2 regions of the Microcella alkaliphila genome follow, and region 2 is predicted to be linked to the other one. Evidence: predicted binding sites of a transcription regulator. Region 2 holds the regulator's gene; the other holds the start of a gene.
What was found. The regulator HspR, encoded in region 2, represses chaperone genes until heat shock. The targets are predictions, from matches to a motif close to AAGTTGAGTCNNNNNGACTCAACTT.
Positions count from the first base shown of each region.

Region 1: the regulator HspR is predicted to act here: its motif matches at 5,103-5,127, upstream of CPY97_RS02865 (Hsp20/alpha crystallin family protein).

Region 1 is NZ_AP017315.1:592,235-601,553, reverse strand. It holds gene purU (formyltetrahydrofolate deformylase) at 1-189, shown strand, start outside; gene nagA (N-acetylglucosamine-6-phosphate deacetylase) at 242-1,393, shown strand; gene CPY97_RS13225 (DUF1349 domain-containing protein) at 1,390-1,560, shown strand; gene CPY97_RS02885 (FMN-binding protein) at 1,597-2,019, shown strand; gene CPY97_RS02880 (hypothetical protein) at 2,154-2,645, shown strand; gene CPY97_RS02875 (FAD:protein FMN transferase) at 2,629-3,543, shown strand; gene CPY97_RS02870 (FAD-dependent oxidoreductase) at 3,540-4,997, shown strand; gene CPY97_RS02865 (Hsp20/alpha crystallin family protein) at 5,178-5,600, shown strand; gene CPY97_RS02860 (heavy metal translocating P-type ATPase) at 5,590-7,494, opposite strand; gene CPY97_RS13365 (hypothetical protein) at 7,556-7,948, opposite strand; gene CPY97_RS02855 (NADP-dependent isocitrate dehydrogenase) at 8,105-9,319, opposite strand, start outside.
Region 2 is NZ_AP017315.1:129,333-138,651, reverse strand. It holds gene CPY97_RS00640 (isocitrate lyase/PEP mutase family protein) at 1-606, opposite strand, end outside; gene CPY97_RS00635 (DUF2510 domain-containing protein) at 650-1,159, opposite strand; gene CPY97_RS00630 (MFS transporter) at 1,232-2,710, opposite strand; gene dnaK (molecular chaperone DnaK) at 2,918-4,780, shown strand; gene CPY97_RS00620 (nucleotide exchange factor GrpE) at 4,785-5,441, shown strand; gene CPY97_RS00615 (DnaJ C-terminal domain-containing protein) at 5,451-6,419, shown strand; gene CPY97_RS00610 (heat shock protein transcriptional repressor HspR) at 6,452-6,877, shown strand; gene CPY97_RS00605 (sensor histidine kinase) at 6,936-8,546, opposite strand; gene CPY97_RS00600 (class I SAM-dependent methyltransferase) at 9,098-9,319, shown strand, end outside.

The sequences.
Region 1 (9,319 bases), 460 kb from region 2:
GTCACGAGCGACCTCGACGAGGGCCCGATCATCGAGCAGAACGTCGTGCGTGTCGACCACACCCGCTCGGTCGCCGAACTCGTCGCCATCGGTCAGGACGAAGAGAGCCGCACCCTCAGCCAGGCGGTGCGCTGGTTCGCCGAAGACCGCGTGTTGCTCGACGGGCAACGCACGATCGTCTTCCAATAGTTCTGGGCAACCTCGCGCGGCAGCGCCGCCGCACCCACCCGAAGGGCACGCGATGACCACCACCCTCATCACCGACGTCGACCTCCTGGATGCTCGTGGCCGGCGCCCCGACTCATGGATCCTTCTCGACGGCGACCGCATCGCGGCCGTCGGAGAGGCGGGCACGGCCGCCCCCGCCGCCGACCACGTGCACGCCCTCGCCGGGCACACGCTCACCCCCGGCTTCATCGACCTGCACGGTCACGGCGGCGGGGGCGCCGCCTACGACAACGGCGAGGACGAGATTCGCGCGGCCCTCGCCGTGCACCGCGCGCACGGGACGACCCGATCGGTCATCTCGCTCGTCGCGAACCCGCTCGAACAGATCGAAGAGTCGTTGCGTCTCGTGGCCCGGCTCGTACAGGACGACCCGACCATCGTCGGCAGCCACCTGGAGGGCCCCTTCCTCGCGATCGGCCGGCGCGGCGCGCACGCGCCGGAATACCTGTCGGAGCCCGACCCCGTCGTGATCGCGCGCTTGCTGGATGCGGGCGGGTCGAGCATCCGCCAGGTGACGATCGCCCCCGAACTGCCGGGCGCGATTGCCGCCGTTCGCCAGTTCGTCGCGGCGGGCGTGGTGGTCGCCGTCGGGCACACGGAGGCCGACGAGAAGCTCACCCGTGAAGCGTTCGACGCCGGGGCGACGCTCGTCACGCACATCTTCAACGCGATGCCGGGCATCCACCACCGCGACCCGGGGCCCATCGTCGCCGGGTTCGACGACGACCGGGTCACCCTCGAACTGGTGCTCGACGGCGTGCACGTGCACCCGTCGGTTGCCCAGATGACTTTCCGCGCGGCGCCGCACCGGGTCGCGCTCGTCACCGACGCGATGGCGGCGGCCGGCGGCGACGACGGCTACTACCGGCTCGGCTCTCTCAACGTGACCGTGCAAAACGGGGTGGCAATGCTCAACGGCACCCAGACGATCGCGGGGTCGACCCTCACCCAAGATTCGGCGCTCAAGTGCGCCGTCACGTCCGCGGGCATCGACGAGTCGCGCGCGGTCGAAGCACTCACCCTCACCCCCGCCTGTGTGCTGGGGCGCGACGACGAGTGGGGCTTGCTCGAGCCCGGCTACGCTGCCGACGTCGTGGCGCTCGACGCCGAGTGGGCCGCCCGGCGCGTGTGGGCGGCGGGCAGTCTGGTCGAAGACGACGCATGAGCGCGGGTGGCGAGCGCGACACCGATTGGCGGCTCGTTCGGATCGCACGCTTCCCGCACACCGACGCCCGTATCGGCCCCATGGTCTGCGCCCCGTCGCGGCCAGGATTGCGTGCCACGTTCACCGACTGGCGCGTGACGGCGCCCGACGCAGCCCTGCACGGCTGAGCGTCTCGCCCCCGAAGGGGGGCCATCCGTCGAAAGATGCGCGCCGAACCTCCCTCGAGAGAAAGGACGCGCGCATGCTCGCACCCCGCGCTCGTCGGCAGTCCGAGCGTCGAACGAGTCGACGGCTCCGTTGCGAACGGGGGCATCGGGTCACTCGCGAGCTACACGGCGGGGCTGTACGCCGGCAACGGCACATATACGTCGCCGAATGGGCGCGAGAACATCGTCGTCTTCGTGACACTCGCCGACGGGGGCGTCATCGCCGACGTCACCGTGACGCCCGACGCCAACAACCCGACCGCGGCGTTCTACCAGGGGGAGTTCGCCGAGGGCATCGCGGCCGAGGTTGTCGGCCGTCACGTCGACGAGCTGGACGTCACGCGGGTTGCCGGCTCGTCACTCACGAGCGGCGGCTTCCGGGAGGCACTCGAGCAGATCCGCTCGGAGGCTCGCCGGTAGAACCCAGCACTGACACAGGTTCTGCACAGGTGTGAAAAGCAATCCCCGACGGACACCACAGCGAATCCCCATCGAGGTCAGCAATGCTGGAAGCCCGCCGACCGCCGCCTGTACGCCAAGACTCCGGAGCGCCGATGACCCGCCTCACCCGCCCCGCCGCACTGCCGCTGTACACCGCAGCCGCCTCGCTCACCCTCATGGGTGCACTGACCGGCTGCGCAAGCGACGTACCCGCGGCGCCCGCAGAGCTCGCGCCCGACTCGGGGTCGCCCGGGGCGCAACCGAATGAGCCCGGCGCCGACGACGGCGCCGCACCGATCACGGGCGACTTCGCCGACGGCACCTACACCGCCACCGGCTCGTACATCTCGCCGAACGGCACCGAGACGATCGACGTCGAGGTCACGCTCACCGACAACGTGATCTCCGCCGTAACGGTGGGAACGAACCCGACGAACCCGACGACGTCGCGCTTCCAAACGATGTTCTCGGGCGGCATCGAGGCTGAGGTCGTCGGCCAGCGCGTCGACGAGGTCGAGGTCACGCGCGTGGCCGGGTCATCGCTCACCGGTAACGGCTTCACCGATGCGCTCGAGCAGATCAAGGCGGATGCCCTCAGCAACTGATCCGGTCGTCTGGGAGTTCGAGGCGATCGGTGCCCCCTGGCGCCTCGACGTGCATCCCGGTCATGAGGGAGCCGGTGGAACGCACGCGGACCGCGTCGCCGTCGACGACCGCATCGCGCAGTTCGACCGCGACTGGTCGCGATTTCGTGACGACTCGCGAATCGCGGCGATCGCGCGCACTCCCGGCCACCACGCCCTCGCGGCAGACGCGGGGCCCCTCATGCGCCACCTACGCGAGCTGTACGAGGTGACGAACGGTCGGGTGAATCCCCTCGTCGGCCGCAGCCTCGAACAACTGGGCTATGACGCCGCCTACCGCCTCACGCCGGCGGGCGACCCGATCGCGGCGCCCGCCTGGGATGACGCGATCGCACTCACCGAGAACAGCGGCGATGGGGCCTGTGCACTCCACACTGCCTCCCCCGTCGTGCTCGACGTGGGGGCAGCCGGCAAGGGGTACCTCGTCGACCTCGTCGCGGAGCTCCTCCTCGAACGGGGGGCGGCCGGAGCGGTCGTTGACGGCAGCGGTGATCTACGCGCGGTGGGCGAGGCGAGCATCCGTGTCGGGCTCGAAAACCCCGCGAATCCGGAACTGGTCGTCGGGGTCGTCGAACTCGCCGGCGGACGTGCCCTCGCCGCGTCAGCGCCAAATCGGCGCGCGTGGGGGCCGGGCCTTCACCACCTCGTCGACGCGATGACGGGCCGGCCCCTCGCACTCGACGTCATCGCGACGTGGGCCGTCGCCGACTCGGCGCTCGTCGCCGATGGGGCGGCCACCGCGCTGTTCCTCGGCGAGCCCACCGCAATCGCTGAGCGGCTCGGCGTCGAATACGTACGGATGCACGCTGACGGCCGCCTCGAGGCGAGCCCCGGCTGGGAAGGAGAGCTGTTCCGATGAGAGCGACGATCGACCGCGTCACCGCTCAGGTCAGCATGTACCGGCTGACGACGATCGCGCTTTCCGCCGTGCTCGCCATCGGACTGCTGCTGGGCTCCCTCGGCGTCATCGGAGTCAACCCCTACGGACTGCTCGCGACGCTCGCCGTCGTGGTCGTGGCCACGCTCGGCGCGAACGAGGCGGCGGCGCGGCTCGCGCGCGTCGTTCCGCATCGCGAGTCGAGCGTCATCACCGCCCTCATCATTGCGTGTCTGGTGCCGCCCACCGTCGCCACCCTCGACCTCATCGGGGCGGCGGTCGCGGGCATCGTCGCGGCTCTGTCGAAGTACCTGATCGTCTGGCGTGGCCGGCACATTCTGAACCCGGCGGCAACCGGGGTGCTCGTCGCGGGACTGCTGCAGCTGACCGTCGGCATCTGGTGGATCGCGACGCCGGCGATGCTGCCCGTCGTTGCCCTCGGCGCGTTGCTGCTGCTCGACCGCACCCGCCGCCTCGATATCGGCGTAATTCTCGTCGTCGTGACGGTCGCCATCATCGGCACGCGTATCGCGGGCACCGGCCCGAGCGCGCTCGACGCGTACGGCTCGGTGCTCTTGCTGTTCCCCGTGGTTTTCCTTGCCGGCTACATGCTCAGTGAGCCGCTCACCCTGCCGCCTCGGCGCTGGCAGCAGTGGTTGGTGGCCGTGGTGACCGCGCTGCTGTTCTCGATCCCGTTCCAGTTCGGGCCGCTCTACACCTCGCCCGAGCTCGCGCTCGTCGCCGCCAACATCGTGGGTTTCGCCGTATCCCGCCGCGGCGGGTTCTCGCTACGGCTCACGGGGTCGCGCGCGCTGTCAGACAGCGCGACCGAGTTCACGTTCGCCCCGTCTCGCCCCGTGCCCTTCGAGCCGGGTCAGTACCTCGAATTGCACCTGCCTCACCGCGCCGACCGGCGCGGCACCCGGCGCGTCTTTTCGATCGCATCGGCTCCCGAGCACGACCAGATCTCGCTCGGGATGCGGACGCCCACCGACGGCTCGTCGTTCAAACGCGTCCTCCGCGAACTCGACGAGGGCGCGACCGTGCAGGCCACGCAGATCTCGGGCGACTTCCTCCTGCCGCGCGACCCGGCAACCCCGGTGGTGATGATCGCCGGGGGCATCGGCGTGACCCCCTTCGCCAGCCAACTCGGCTCGGCGGCCGCGCGCGGGGAAAGCCGCGACGTGCACGTCGTCTACGTTCCGTCGCGCCCCGGCGAGGTGCTGTACCGCGACGTGCTCGAAAGCGCGGGGGCGACCGTCACCGTCCTCGACGACACCCCCGTGACGGCGGATGCTTTGCTCACCGCCGTGCCCGATCTCGCCTCCCGGCGCGCGTATGTCTCGGGAGCGCCGTCACTCGTCGCCGACGCCGCGACGGCGCTCCGGCGCGCGGGGGCGCGACGGGTGCGCACGGACTACTTCGCCGGGTACTGACGCATACCGGGAGCGTTGGATTCCCGGGGAATGAGCCCCGTGAATCCGCGATTTCGCCGTGCGCGAATTTCTAGCACTCTCGGCTGTCGAGTGCTAAATTATCGGTAGTTGAGTCACTCCGACTCAACTTCACCACTACCCGCCACACCGGCGGGCGACGTGACCGAAAGGAGCCACATCATGACCATGTTCTTCGACCCGTTCCGTGAGCTCGACCGCGTCGCCGGCACGCTGCTCGACCGCCGCGAAAGCCCCCGGCTCATGCCGATGGACGTCTACCGCGACGGCGACCACTACGTGCTGACCGCCGACCTGCCGGGCGTCGACCCGGGCAGCGTCGACGTTGACGTCGACGGCCAGCTGCTCACCATCCGCGCCGAGCGCACCCCGCGTTCGCAGGAGGGCGTGCAGTGGCTGACCCGCGAGCGTCCGGCCGGCGCCTACCTGCGCCAGCTGACCCTCGGTAAGGACATCGACACCGAGAGCATCAGCGCCCACTACGAGAACGGTGTGCTCAGTGTGATGATCCCCGTGCTCGAGAAGGCGAAGCCGCGCAAGATCGCGGTCGAGACCACCGGCACGCGGGCAGAAGTCACCGCGTAAGCTGCGGCACACGCCGCGACGGACGGGCCGGTACCCCACGGGTGCCGGCCCGTACTGCACGCAGGGCCGCGAGAATCGCGACCAGGTCGACGACCTCTTGCAGGAGCGCTCCGACAACAGCCGGCAGCAGGCCGACCGACGCGACGAGCATCAGGCCGACCGAGATGATGATGCCGAGCCAGATGCTTTGCAGGGCGATGCGCACCGTCTGGTGTCCGATGGTGACCGCCTCGACAACGCGGGAGACGTCGTCGACCAGCACGACAGCATCCGCGCTTTCGCCGGCCGCGGTGGCGCCGCGCGCGCCCATCGCGATACCGACATCGGCCACCGCGAGCACGGGAGCGTCGTTCACGCCGTCGCCGACCATCACCACGGGACGCGGCTCGGCCTCGCGCACGATGCGCACCTTGTCGGCCGGCAGGCACTCGGCGTGCACCTCGTCGATGCCGAGCGACGCGGCGATCGGGCGCGCCGTCGCCTCCACATCTCCGGTCACCATCAGCACACGGGTGACGCCGAGCGGGCCGAGCGCGGCAACGGTCTCGGCCGACTCGTCACGCACTTGGTCGCGCAGGATGATCGTGCCGGCGAAGCGCCCATCGACCGCCGCGTAGACGGCTGCCTCGCCGCTCGGCAGCTCGGGGCGGATGATCGGGGCCGCGTTCCCAACGATCGCCTCCGCCACGAACGCCGGCTTGCCGACGACGAGCGCACGCCCGTCGAGGGTCGCGGCAACACCGTGGGTCGCGACCTCGCGGGCGTCGGTCGAATCACTGAGCGCGAGACCGCGACGCTCGGCCGCCTGCTGCAGAGCGGCGGCCAGCACGTGCGATGAGTAGCGTTCGGCGCTTCCGACGAGCCGCAGCAGCTCATCGGGGCGGAGGTTCGCTGTGCCGTCACCGGCGGCCGGGCGCACGTCGACCACCTCCGGGTGACCCCTCGTGAGGGTGCCCGTCTTGTCGAAGGCGACCGTGCGCACCCTCGACAGCTTCTCGAGGGTGCCCGCGTTCTTCACCACGACCCCGTTGCGGGCGGCGCTCGACATGCCGCCCATGAACGCGACGGGAGCGGCGATGAGCAGCGGGCACGGGGTCGCGACAACGAGCACCTCGGCGAATCGGACGGGGTCGCCGCTGACCGCCCAGGCGATGCCGGCAATGGCAAGACTCAGCAGGGTGAACGGCACCGCGTAGCGATCGGCGAGGCGCACGAGCGGGGCCTTCGACTCCGATGCCTCCCGCACGAGTTCGACGATGCGCTGATACTGGCTGTCGGCGGCGAGCGCCGATGCGATGATCTCCACCGCGGCCGGGCCGTTCACCGAACCGCTCGCGACCTCGTCGCCGCTCTCCTTGTCGACGGGCAGGCTCTCACCCGTGAGCGATGACTCGTCGAAGGATCCCTCGCGGGAGGCGAGGCGTGCATCCACCGGAACGATCTCCGCCGGGCGCACGAGTAGCCGATCGCCGACCGCGACCGCGTCGACGGGAACGTCGTCGATCGCGCCGTCGGGGCCGATTCGGTGCGCGCGCTGCGGAACCCGGTCAAGCAGGGCGCTCAGCTCGCGGCGGGCTCGGTTCTCGGCGTAGTCCTCGAGCGCCTCACCGCCGGCGAGCATGAACACGATGATCAGGCTCGCCCAGTACTCGCCGACGAGCAGCGTCGCCGTGATCGCCATGACGGCGAGCAGGTCGAGCCCGAACTGTCGACTGAGCAGGCTGCGCACCATCGACACGCCCTCTTTCAGGGCGACGGCGGCGGCGAACACCGATACCAGGATGCGCGCGGCCGGTTCCAGCTCGATCGCCAACAGCGCGAGACCCACCGCCCCGACGGCCAACGCCGCAGCCACCAGCGGGTAGCGGCGGAGGGAAGCGGCAACGCGCGTCATGGGTCAGGTCTACTCGGTGCGCGCAGCGATCACCAGCAAGGGCAGGCTTGCCTGAGGCGCGTCAGGCGAGGCGCGCGAGAGCGTCGCGGCCGCCGGCGAGGTAGGCGCGCCAGCCTGCGTCGCGCTCGGCGAGGTGGTCCCACTGGGCGCCCCACGCCGCAGGCTCGGGCGGCGCAATATCGGCGCGTGCGGCGCGCAGGGCATCGCCGAGTGCAGCGACCGCGCCCTCGTGATACTTCGCCGCGGGCAGTCGCTCGCGCGACAGCGTGCACAGACTGTCGCCCGCGGCGGTGGTGGTGAGCGCGGTTAACGCCGCGGCGCGCGCCTCCGCAATCGTCAGTTCGCGCAGGTGCAGCGCTCGTCGGCCGAGAACGGGGCGAGCGCCTCGTCGACGTGCTGGCCGCAGCCGGTCCAGGTGACCTTGCCGCAGCTTGAGCAACGGATGGGTGAGCACATGGGCGGTCCTTTCGATCAGTGTGGCGTGGTCGACGCCTCGTCGATCAATATACCCCCAGGGGTATTATCACGCAAGCTACCGCTAACGCACGGATGCCCGTGGTTCGCACCACGGGCATCCAGCGTTCGCGACGAAACGCGACGCGATCGGCGCTTACGCGCCGAGTCGCGCTTGCAGGTTCTCGTCGAGGGCTGCGAGGAAGTCTTCGGTGGTCAGCCACTCCTGGTCGGGGCTGACGAGCAGCGCCAGGTCCTTCGTCATCTTGCCGCTCTCGACCGTCTTGATGACGACGTCTTCGAGCGTCTCGGCGAACTCGATGAGCGCGGCGTTGTCGTCGAGCTTGCCGCGGTGCATGAGACCGCGGGTCCACGCGAAGATCGAGGCGATCGGGTTCGTCGAGGTGGGCTTGCCCTGCTGGTGCTGGCGGTAGTGGCGCGTCACCGTGCCGTGGGCCGCCTCGGCCTCGACGATCTTGCCGTCGGGGGTCGTGAGCACGCTGGTCATGAGGCCGAGAGAGCCGAAGCCCTGCGCGACCGTGTCGGACTGCACGTCGCCGTCGTAGTTCTTGCAGGCCCAGACGTAGCCGCCCTCCCACTTCATGGCGCTGGCGACCATGTCGTCGATGAGGCGGTGCTCGTAGGTGATGCCGGCGGCCTCGAACTTGTCTTTGAACTCGGTCTCGTAGATCTCCTGGAAGAGGTCCTTGAAGCGGCCGTCGTAGGCCTTCAGGATCGTGTTCTTCGTCGAGAGGTAGACCGGGTAACCGCGCGAGAGACCGTAATTCAGCGAGGCGCGGGCGAAGTCGATGATCGACGCGTCGAGGTTGTACTGCACCTGGGCGATGCCGTCGCCGGGCGACTGGTAGACCTCGAACTTCTGCGGCTCACCGCCGTCCTTCGGGGTGAATTCGACGGTGAGCGTGCCCTCGCCCTTGAAGAGGAAGTCGGTGGCGCGGTACTGGTCGCCGAACCCGTGGCGACCGATGATGATCGGCTTGTTCCAGCCCGGCACCAGGCGCGGGATGTTCGAGATGATGATCGGCTCGCGGAAGATGACGCCACCGAGGATGTTGCGGATCGTGCCGTTGGGGCTGCGCCACATCTTCTTCAGGCCGAACTCTTCGACGCGTGCCTCGTCGGGCGTGATCGTCGCGCACTTGACGCCGACACCGTGCTTCTGGATGGCGTGGGCGGCGTCGATCGTGACCTGGTCGTCGGTCTCGTCGCGGTGCTGAATGCCGAGGTCGTAGTACTCGAGCGTGACGTCGAGGTAGGGGTGAATCAGGCGGTCCTTGATGAACTGCCAAATGATGCGGGTCATCTCATCGCCGTCGAGTTCGACGACGGTGCCTTCGACCTTGATCTTCTC
Region 2 (9,319 bases):
CATCTGCTCGTCCCGAAGGCCGAGCATGAAGATGCTGGTGGCACCGGCGTCGACGTACGCGTTAGCCCGGTCGATCGCCTCGCTCCAGTTGTCGGGGCTGCCCGCGAGCGTGTCGGTGCGCGCGTTGATCGCGAGCGGAACTCCCGCGGTGTCGGCTGCGGCCCGCGCCGCGGCGACCCGAGACGCCGCCTCGTCGAGCGGCCGACGCTCGCTCGTCGCCCCGGCCAGTGAGTCTTCGATGTTCATGCCGGCGGCACCCGCCTCGATGAGGCGCGCGACGTTCTCGCCGACGCCCCGAGCATCCGGTGCGTAGCCGCGTTCGAAGTCGACGCTGACGGGCAGCTCGGTCGACGCCGTGATCCGTCGCGCCGCGTCCAAGGCCATGTCGACGCTCATGCCCTCTCCGTCCTCCACCCCCAGCGCGTAGGCGATCGAGTGGCTGGCGGTCGCGAGCGCCCGCACGCCGGGAGTGCGCGCGACGATGCGCGCCGTCATGGCATCCCACACGTTGACGACGACGAGCGGATCGCCGGGCACGTGCAGCGCAGCGAGGGCGGCGGCCTTGTCGGCGGTGGTGGGCGGCGTCAGGTCAGCGGCATCACTCATGCCCTCACCCTGTCACGGCGGGCGGGCCGGCGACAGGGCCGATTCAGTACAGCTGGAACCCCATGAGCGCGTACGCGAGCAGGAACGACAGCGGCGTCGCCCCCAACACGACCGCGACGGTGAGTGCGGCGACGGCCGACGCGCGTCCACCCAGAGGGTCGGCGCGCTTCATGCCGCGGTAGCCGTAGAAGGCGGTGATGACGGCGGCGAGGGAGGCCGCGACGATCGACGCGATGATCACGGGCGGGTCGACGAAGCCGAGGCCCACCACCTCGGCGGTGGTGATCCATGCCTGCACGAAGAAGGTGGCGAGGGTGGCGACCAGTCCGTAGCGGGCGATGCGGGCATCCCGATTCGGGCCGGGCCAGAAGGCCCGCTTCCAGTTGGGGTCGAACGCGGCGCCGGGCCGGGGCGACCTGTGCACCCACTGGGTGAACTGCTGGCCGTCCCACCAGCGCTCCCACCCGTCGCGCTCGGGGTCGGGCTGCCAGCCGGGGCGGTTCGGGTCGTCCTCGTCGAGGTTGTCGAGGTGCGGGTGCGGGTACGTCGTCACGACGACATTGTGCGCCCAGAATCCTGGATGCTCGGTGCCGGTTCTCTGCAGATCGTCGCGCGGGGCAGGCCCCTAGTCGATCACTTCCTGCCTCGGCTTCACGGGAAGCATGAGTAGAAGGCCCGCGAGCAATACGAGTACGATGCCGATGACGCCGAAGCGCGTGTTCTCGGTCACTCCCACGATGATGGTGAACAGGCCTGGCGCGAGGAAGCTGACGGCGCGACCGGTGGTGGCGTAGAGGCCGAAGATTTCGCCCTCGCGGCCGGGGGGCGTGATGCGGGCGAGGAACGAGCGGCTCGCCGCCTGCACGGGGCCGACGAACAGGGTGAGGAACAGGCCGGCGATCCAGAAACCGATCTTTGCGTCGCCGATGAACAGGATGGCGCTGCCAGCGGCAACGAGGCCGATGAGCGAGCCGATGATGACGCGCTTGGCGCCGAACCGGTCGTCGAGCCATCCGCCGAGGAAGGTGCCGATGCCCGCGCCGACGTTCGCTGCGACGGCGAAGTACAGCACTTCGGAGGAGCTGAAGCCGAACACGACGGCGGCGATGATGGCGCCGAACGTGAAGACGGCGGCGAGCCCGTCGCGGAAGATCGCGCTGGCGAAGAGGAACAGCAGCACGTTGGGGTTCTTTGCAGCGAGCCGCTTTACGGTGTTCCAGAGTTGGGCGTAGCTGCCGAAGAATCTGACCCGGTTCTCGCGTTCGCGCGCGGGAATCTCCGGCACCTTCCGCAGAACGGGAATGGCGAAGATCGCGAACCAGATGGCGGAGGCGAGGATCGCGAAGCGCACGTCGAGGGCCCCGCCGTCGCGACCGAAGGGGACGTTGAGCAGGCCGTTGCCGGTGTCGCTGCCAAAGTTTTGGATGAACAGCACGAGGAGCACGACGAGCAACACGATGCCGCCGACGTAACCCATTCCCCAGCCGAAGCCCGAGACGCGGCCTACGGTCGACGGGGTTGAGACTTGCACAAGCATGGCGTTGTAGTTGACGCTCGCGAACTCGAAGAAGATGTTGCCAACCGCGAGGAGGGCCGCGCCGAGATAGATGTAGGCCGGGATCGGGGCGACAAAGACCATCGCCGCCATGGCTGCGACTACCAGGAACGTATTGATCGCGAGCCAGAGTTTGCGCTTGCCGGATCCGTCGGAGCGCTGGCCGAGGACGGGTGCGAGGACCGCGATCACCACGCCCGCGATGGTGAGTGCGCCCGAGATGACGGTGGAGTTTGCGGCGAGAGCCGCCTGGAGCCCCGGCTCGGTGATGTCACCGCCGGCGGCCTCCACGATCGCGGGGTCGACGAATAGCTGGCTGGCGAGATACGTGCTGAACACGAAGGTGGTGACCACAGCATTAAAGGCGGCCGAGCCCCAGTCCCAGAGCGCCCAGGCGCGCACCATTGATTTGGGTACCGGAGTTTCGGCGAGGGATCCCTGCCCGACGGTGCCGATGGCCCGCGTGTGGCCGATTCGGGGAACGCTCGGCGTGCGGGCACTGACGGTTGCTGCGTTCTCGACGTCGTCGTCGAGCGGCTTCTCGCTCATGCGCTCACGCTACTGCCGCGCGGTAAACACGAGGTAGCGCGACGCGAACTTCCTGAGAGTTGAGTCTGCGTGACGCAAGTTTGCGCCACTCGACTTGACAGCGGGCATCCCTAATCTCAAACTTGATATCGCGCGACTCAACCTTTTCCTCTGGAGTCGCGCCCACCATCTTCCCGATCAATCCGAACTACCAGAAGGAGCACCACCATGGCTCGTGCCGTCGGCATCGACCTCGGAACCACCAACTCCGTCGTCTCCGTCCTCGAAGGTGGCGAACCCACCGTCATCGCCAATGCGGAAGGCTTCCGCACGACCCCGTCGGTCGTGGCCTTCACCAAGGATGGCGAGGTGCTCGTCGGCGAGACCGCCAAGCGCCAGGCTGTCACCAACGTCGACCGCACCATCGCGAGCGTCAAGCGCCACATGGGCACCGACTGGAAGAAGGAGATCGACGACAAGAAGTACACGCCGCAGGAACTGTCGGCGCGCATCCTCGCGAAGCTGAAGCGTGACGCCGAGCAGTACCTGGGCGAGCCCGTCACCGACGCCGTCATCACCGTTCCTGCCTACTTCAACGACGCCGAGCGCCAGGCCACGAAGGACGCCGGCGAGATCGCCGGCCTCAACGTGCTGCGCATCATCAACGAGCCCACCGCGGCCGCCCTCGCCTACGGTCTCGACAAGGGCAAGGAGGACGAGCTGATCCTCGTCTTCGACCTCGGTGGCGGAACGTTCGACGTGTCACTGCTCGAGGTGGGCAAGGACGACGACTTCTCGACCATCCAGGTGCGCTCGACCGCCGGTGACAACCGCCTCGGCGGTGACGACTGGGACGAGCGCGTCGTCGACTACCTCGCCAAGCGCTTCAAGGACTCGACCGGTGTCGACGTCTCGGGCGACAAGATCGCCAAGCAGCGCCTCAAGGAGGCCGCGGAGCAGGCGAAGAAGGAGCTGTCGAGCTCGACGTCGACCAGCATCCAGCTGCCCTACCTCTCGCTCACCGAAAACGGCCCCGCGAACCTCGACGAGACGCTCAGCCGCGCCAAGTTCGAAGAGCTCACGAGCGACCTGCTCGAGCGCACGAAGAAGCCGTTCGAAGACGTGATTCGCGAAGCGGGCGTCAAGGTCAGCGACATCGCCCACGTCGTGCTCGTCGGCGGCTCGACCCGCATGCCCGCCGTCGCCGAGATGGTGAAGAAGCTCACCGGCGGTCAGGAGCCCAACAAGGGCGTGAACCCCGACGAGGTCGTCGCCGTGGGTGCCGCCCTGCAGGCCGGCGTGCTGAAGGGTGAGCGCAAGGACGTGCTGCTCATCGACGTCACCCCCCTGAGCCTCGGCATCGAGACGAAGGGCGGCATCATGACGAAGCTCATCGAGCGCAACACGGCGATTCCGACGAAGCGTTCGGAGACCTTCACGACCGCCGACGACAACCAGCCGTCGGTCGCGATCCAGGTGTTCCAGGGCGAGCGTGAGTTCACTCGCGACAACAAGAACCTCGGCACCTTCGAGCTGACCGGCATCGCGCCGGCGCCGCGCGGAATCCCGCAGATCGAGGTCACCTTCGACATCGACGCGAACGGCATCGTGCACGTCAGCGCGAAGGACAAGGGCACCGGCAAGGAGCAGTCGATGACCATCACCGGCGGCTCGTCGCTGCCGAAGGAGGACATCGAGCGCATGGTCCGCGAGGCGGAAGAGCACGCGGAAGAAGACAAGAAGCGCCGCGAGGCCGCCGAGGTGCGCAACAACTCCGAGCAGCTCGCGTACTCGATCGACAAGCTCATCAAGGAGAACGAGGACAAGCTGCCCGACGACGTGAAGACCGAGGTTCAGGCCGACGTCGACGCGCTGAAGGCGGCCCTCGCCGGTGACGACGACGAGGCGGTCAAGACCGCGTTCGACAAGCTCAACGAGTCGCAGACGAAGCTCGGCGAGGCGATCTACGCCGCGTCGCAGGCGGATGCCGCCGGTGACGCGTCCCCCGAGGGCGCCGAGCCGCAGGCGGAGGACGACGACGTCGTCGACGCGGAGATCGTCGACGACGAGGACGACAAGGACAAGAAGTAGTCCGATGTCGGCCAAGAAGCGCAAGAAGGACCGGGACGAGACTCCCGACGAGAGTGCCGACGGCGCGGCGACGAGTGAGGGTGGCGTCCCGGAGGACGCCGCCCCCCTCGCCGAAGATGGCGCGCCGACCGACGCGGAGGAAGTCGACGAGCTGATCGCGGCCGAAGACGCCGACGTCGAGGTGTCGGAGTCGGGCAACAGCCTCGACGCCGACATCGACCACATCCTCTCCGAGGCCGGGCAGGCCGAGATCGCCGAGTACCGCGACCGCGCCGCGCGCGCGGAGGCGGAGCTCGCGAACTTCCGCACTCGCGTCGAGCGCGATCGCGCGGCAAACCGCGAGGCCGTGATCGCCGAGGTGATCCGCACGTTGCTACCCGCGATCGACGACCTCGACCGCGCTGCGCAGCACGGCGACCTCGAGGGCAGTCCGCTCGACCTGGTCGCGCAGAAGCTGCGCACCGGTTTCGAGAAGTACGGGCTGCGCAAGGTCGGCGAGGTCGGCGAGGTGTTCGACCCGAATTTCCATGAGGCGATCGTGCAATTGCCGAAGCCCGATGTGACCGCCAACGAAGTGGGCGACGTGATTGAGGTCGGCTACGCGTTGAACGACCGGCTGATCCGGCCCGCGAAGGTGGCGGTCTTCACCCCCGAGAGCTAGGAGGCGTTCGTGGCCAGTAACGACTGGTTCGAGAAGGACTTCTACGCGACCCTCGGGGTGCAGAAGGACGTCAGTGACGCTGAGCTGAAGAAGGTCTACCGCAAGCTCGCGCGGCAGTACCACCCCGACTCCAATCCGGGAGACGCGGCCGCCGAAGCGCGCTTCAAGTCGATCAGCGAGGCCTACGCGGTGCTGAGCGACCCTCAGCAGCGCGCCGAGTACGACCAGCTGCGCGCGATGGGCTCGGGTGCCCGTTTCACGGCGGGCGGCTCCCCGGGCGGCTTCGAGGACGTCTTTGGCGGGATGTTCGGGGGGCCCTCCCGAGGACGGCCCCCCGCGGGCGGCTTCGACGACATCTTCGGCGGCCTCTTCGGGGGCGGTCAGGGCTTCCCCGGCGGTGCCGGCGCGGGCTTCCGCGGCGGGCCGCAGAAGGGACGAGACCAGACAGCCGAGGTGAGCCTCGACTTCACGACTGCGGTGTCGGGTGACACGGTGCAGCTCGAACGTCAGAGCGGCCGACCCCTGAAGGTAAAGATTCCCGCGGGCGTCGCCGACGGCCAGAAGATTCGCCTGAAGGGCAAGGGCGAGCCGAGCCTTACGGGAGGCGAGCCGGGAGACCTGGTGCTGACCGTGAAGGTGCGCCCGCATCCCGTGTTCACGCGCGACGGTCTGAACCTGCGAGTCGACGTGCCGGTGACGTTCGTCGAGGCCGCGCTCGGCGCGACCATCGAGGTGCCGACGCTTGGCGGCGAGCCGGTGCGGCTCAAGGTCGCGCCGGGCACCCCCAGCGGCCGGGTGCTACGGGTGAAGGGTCGCGGCGTTACGAGCGCGAAGGGTACGGGCGACCTGCTCGCCACCGTGCAGGTCGCGGTGCCGTCGCACCTGAGCGCCGAAGCAAAGAAGAAGCTCGAGGCGTTTGCGAAGACTCTGCCCGACGAGAACCCCCGTGACGACCTGCTGCTGAAGGCGCGCGGCTAGATCTAGCGCCAACGACTCGCGAGGAGGCGAGAATGAGCACCGTGGACGAGAACACCCCGATGTTCGCGATCGCCGTTGCGGCCGAGCTCGCCGGCATGCATCCGCAGACGCTCAGGCAATACGACCGGCTCGGCCTTGTCTCGCCCACCCGCACGGCGGGGCAGAGCCGCCGCTACTCGATGCGCGACGTCGTGCAGCTGCGCGAGATCGCGCAGCTCAGCTCGGAGGGCCTGAACCTCGAGGGAATCCGTCGCATCCTCGAGCTCGAAAACGAGGTCCAGGCGTTGCGCGGTCGCGTCCGTGAGCTCGAGAAGGCGCTCGCCGATGAACTGCTGAAGAGCCCGGGTCGGCGCGTTTTTGCCGCCGGCGCGGAGGGCGAGGTCGTGTCGATCAAGGCGGGCACGCGCATCCAGAAAGCGAACCAGCTGGTCATCTGGCGACCGTTCCGGCGCGGCTAGGTCTCGTGCCCGCCCGGTCTGCCCAGCCGGCTCAGCAGCGGCATCGTGGGTTAGCCCGTTATCGGAAGGTGCTCGGCTCCCTTGCGACCCGCACGGCGGGTTCTGCCGCATCGTGCTTCGCCGTCAGCGGGAGTTCGACCGTGAAGCGCGTTCCGCCGAGCGGGGAATCGTCGATCGTCACCTGCCCGCCGGCGGACTCGACGAGCGCCTTGACGATGGGCAGGCCGAGGCCCGTGCCGGGCATCGCCAGCTTCGACTCGTCGGATGCACGGAAGAATCGATCGAAGACACGATCGCGGTCGGCCTCTTCGATTCCCACGCCAGAATCATCGACCGTGACGACCCCCCGGTGACCCGCCACTCGTGTCTCGACCCGCACGGTGCCTCCCGCGGGAGTGAACTTGATCGCGTTGGACAGGAGGTTGGTCAGCACTCGTCCGAGGCTGAGCCGTTCCATGCCGACCAGGCGGTCGCCCAGGCCCGTGCTCACCTGGATGGCGATGCCCGATCGCTCTGCCGTGCGCCGCTGTTCGTCGATCGTGTCGATCACGACGGGGTCGAGTTCGCTCACGTCAACGCTGCGGTGCGTTTCCGGGTCGGCCAGCCGGCCCAATTCGAGCAGCTGTTCGACCATCTCCGCCAAGCGGTGCGAGTTGCGCAGAATGATCTGCGCGGCCTGCTTGGTCTCGGCAGGTCCCGTGTCGTCGATCTCTTCCGCGAAGCCCAGGATGCTGGTGATCGGGGTTCGCAGTTCGTGGCTGACGGCGGAGACGAAGACGTCTTTTTGGCGGGCGAGCTCGCGCAACTCGACCGTCACGGCGCGTTCGCGTTCGAGCGTGCGCGCCAGCGCATCGCGGGCCGCAATCGTGTCGGTGATCTCCACCAGTTGAACGCCGACGGCCATGTCACCGTCGTCGGCGGCCGACGTGGCCCCGGCGAGGCTGGCGAACACCTGGAAGCTGCGCCCGTTCTCGAGGGTGACCTCCTGCGTCAGGTCGTTTTCGGGGTGCTTCAGCCACCGCTCGAGGAGATCCTCGAGCCAGTTGTCGGTGCTCATGCGGTACCCGACGTCGTTTGCCTCGACGATCGTGAGCCGTCCGTTGGCCGAGCGGCGCAGGACGAGGAAACCCACCTGTGCGCCGATGAAGCCTCCGCGGAGGAGCGCCGTCCGCCGCTCCCGATCGTCAATCAGGGCCTCGCGTTCACTGCGTCCGACGGCGAGGAAGATCGTGGTGATGGCCGCGCAGATCATGAAGAGCTGCACAAGCTCGCCCGCGTTGTCGATGCCGTTCATGTCACGGTACGGCCCGCCCAGCGCGATGTTGAGGGTGGGAATGAGCAGCGCGATGGCGGCGAGTTGGGCGACCACGTACAGCGGCCGGAATCGCGCCGCCGCCCACGCGAGCAGGGGGAACAGGGTGAAGAGCACGGGCACGGGCAGTGCCGGGGAGAAGATCACCCCGGCGAGGGCGAGTGTCACCGTGAACTGAACGATCCCCTCCGCGATACGTGCGGGTTTGACCATGAGTGGCCGTCGAGAGAACGGCACGAGAGCGATGGGCGCCATCAGCAGCAGTGCCGACAGGTGCGAGAGGAACAGGGCCAGCCCCGTTCCCACCGGCTCGTCTCCACCGAGCGCGAAGTGGATGAGCCCGCCCAGCAGCGCCACGCTGAGTGCGCCGGCGATCCGCCGCGAGGAAGAACTGTCCGAGGCCTCGGACGTTGTCGAGGCGTGCGTGCTCGCCGTGCCGACCGACGATCAGCACGACGATGAGCGCCTCCAGCACGAGCAGTATCGGTGTTGCGATGCTGAACTCGACGGCTCGCCCGACCACGAGGTTGGCGAGCAGACCGGTCGCCGCGATGACGGCGAACGGTATCCAAATGGGTCCGCGAAACAGCAGGATGAGCAACACACCGGTACCGGCCGCGGGCCACCAGATTGCCGCGGTGTCCCCCGGCGGGGTGTAGATCAGTGCGACGACACCGAGTCCGAGGGTGAGCAGGCTGAGGCCGATGGCGACGCCGAGGTGCACGCTCCGGCGCGCGGTGCGAATGCGCTGCGCCGGGTGCGGCGCCGAGTATTGCGGGCCCGCCTCACGGTCGGGGCTCGCCGACCGATCGTGCCTCATGGCGAGAATGTACCCCGAAGCCGGCTCATTTCCCTAGCGCGACGCCGCCCCCCGTTCGATGGTCGATCCTCCCGACTAGCGTTAACGCGTGGGGGTTTCTGTGGGCGATTCCGTGGCGGCGCGGCTCGACGCGACACTGACCGCTCTGCGGCCGCACGCCGATGCGCGCGCGGCGGGGCTCCGCGCGTGGGATGCCGCCGACCGCTACCTGCTCGACACGCTCGCCGGCGCGCACCCCGAGCTGTTGGCCGAGCTCGCGGGCGTCGCGGATCCCCGCGTTGCGGTGATCGACGACGCGCACGGGGCCCTC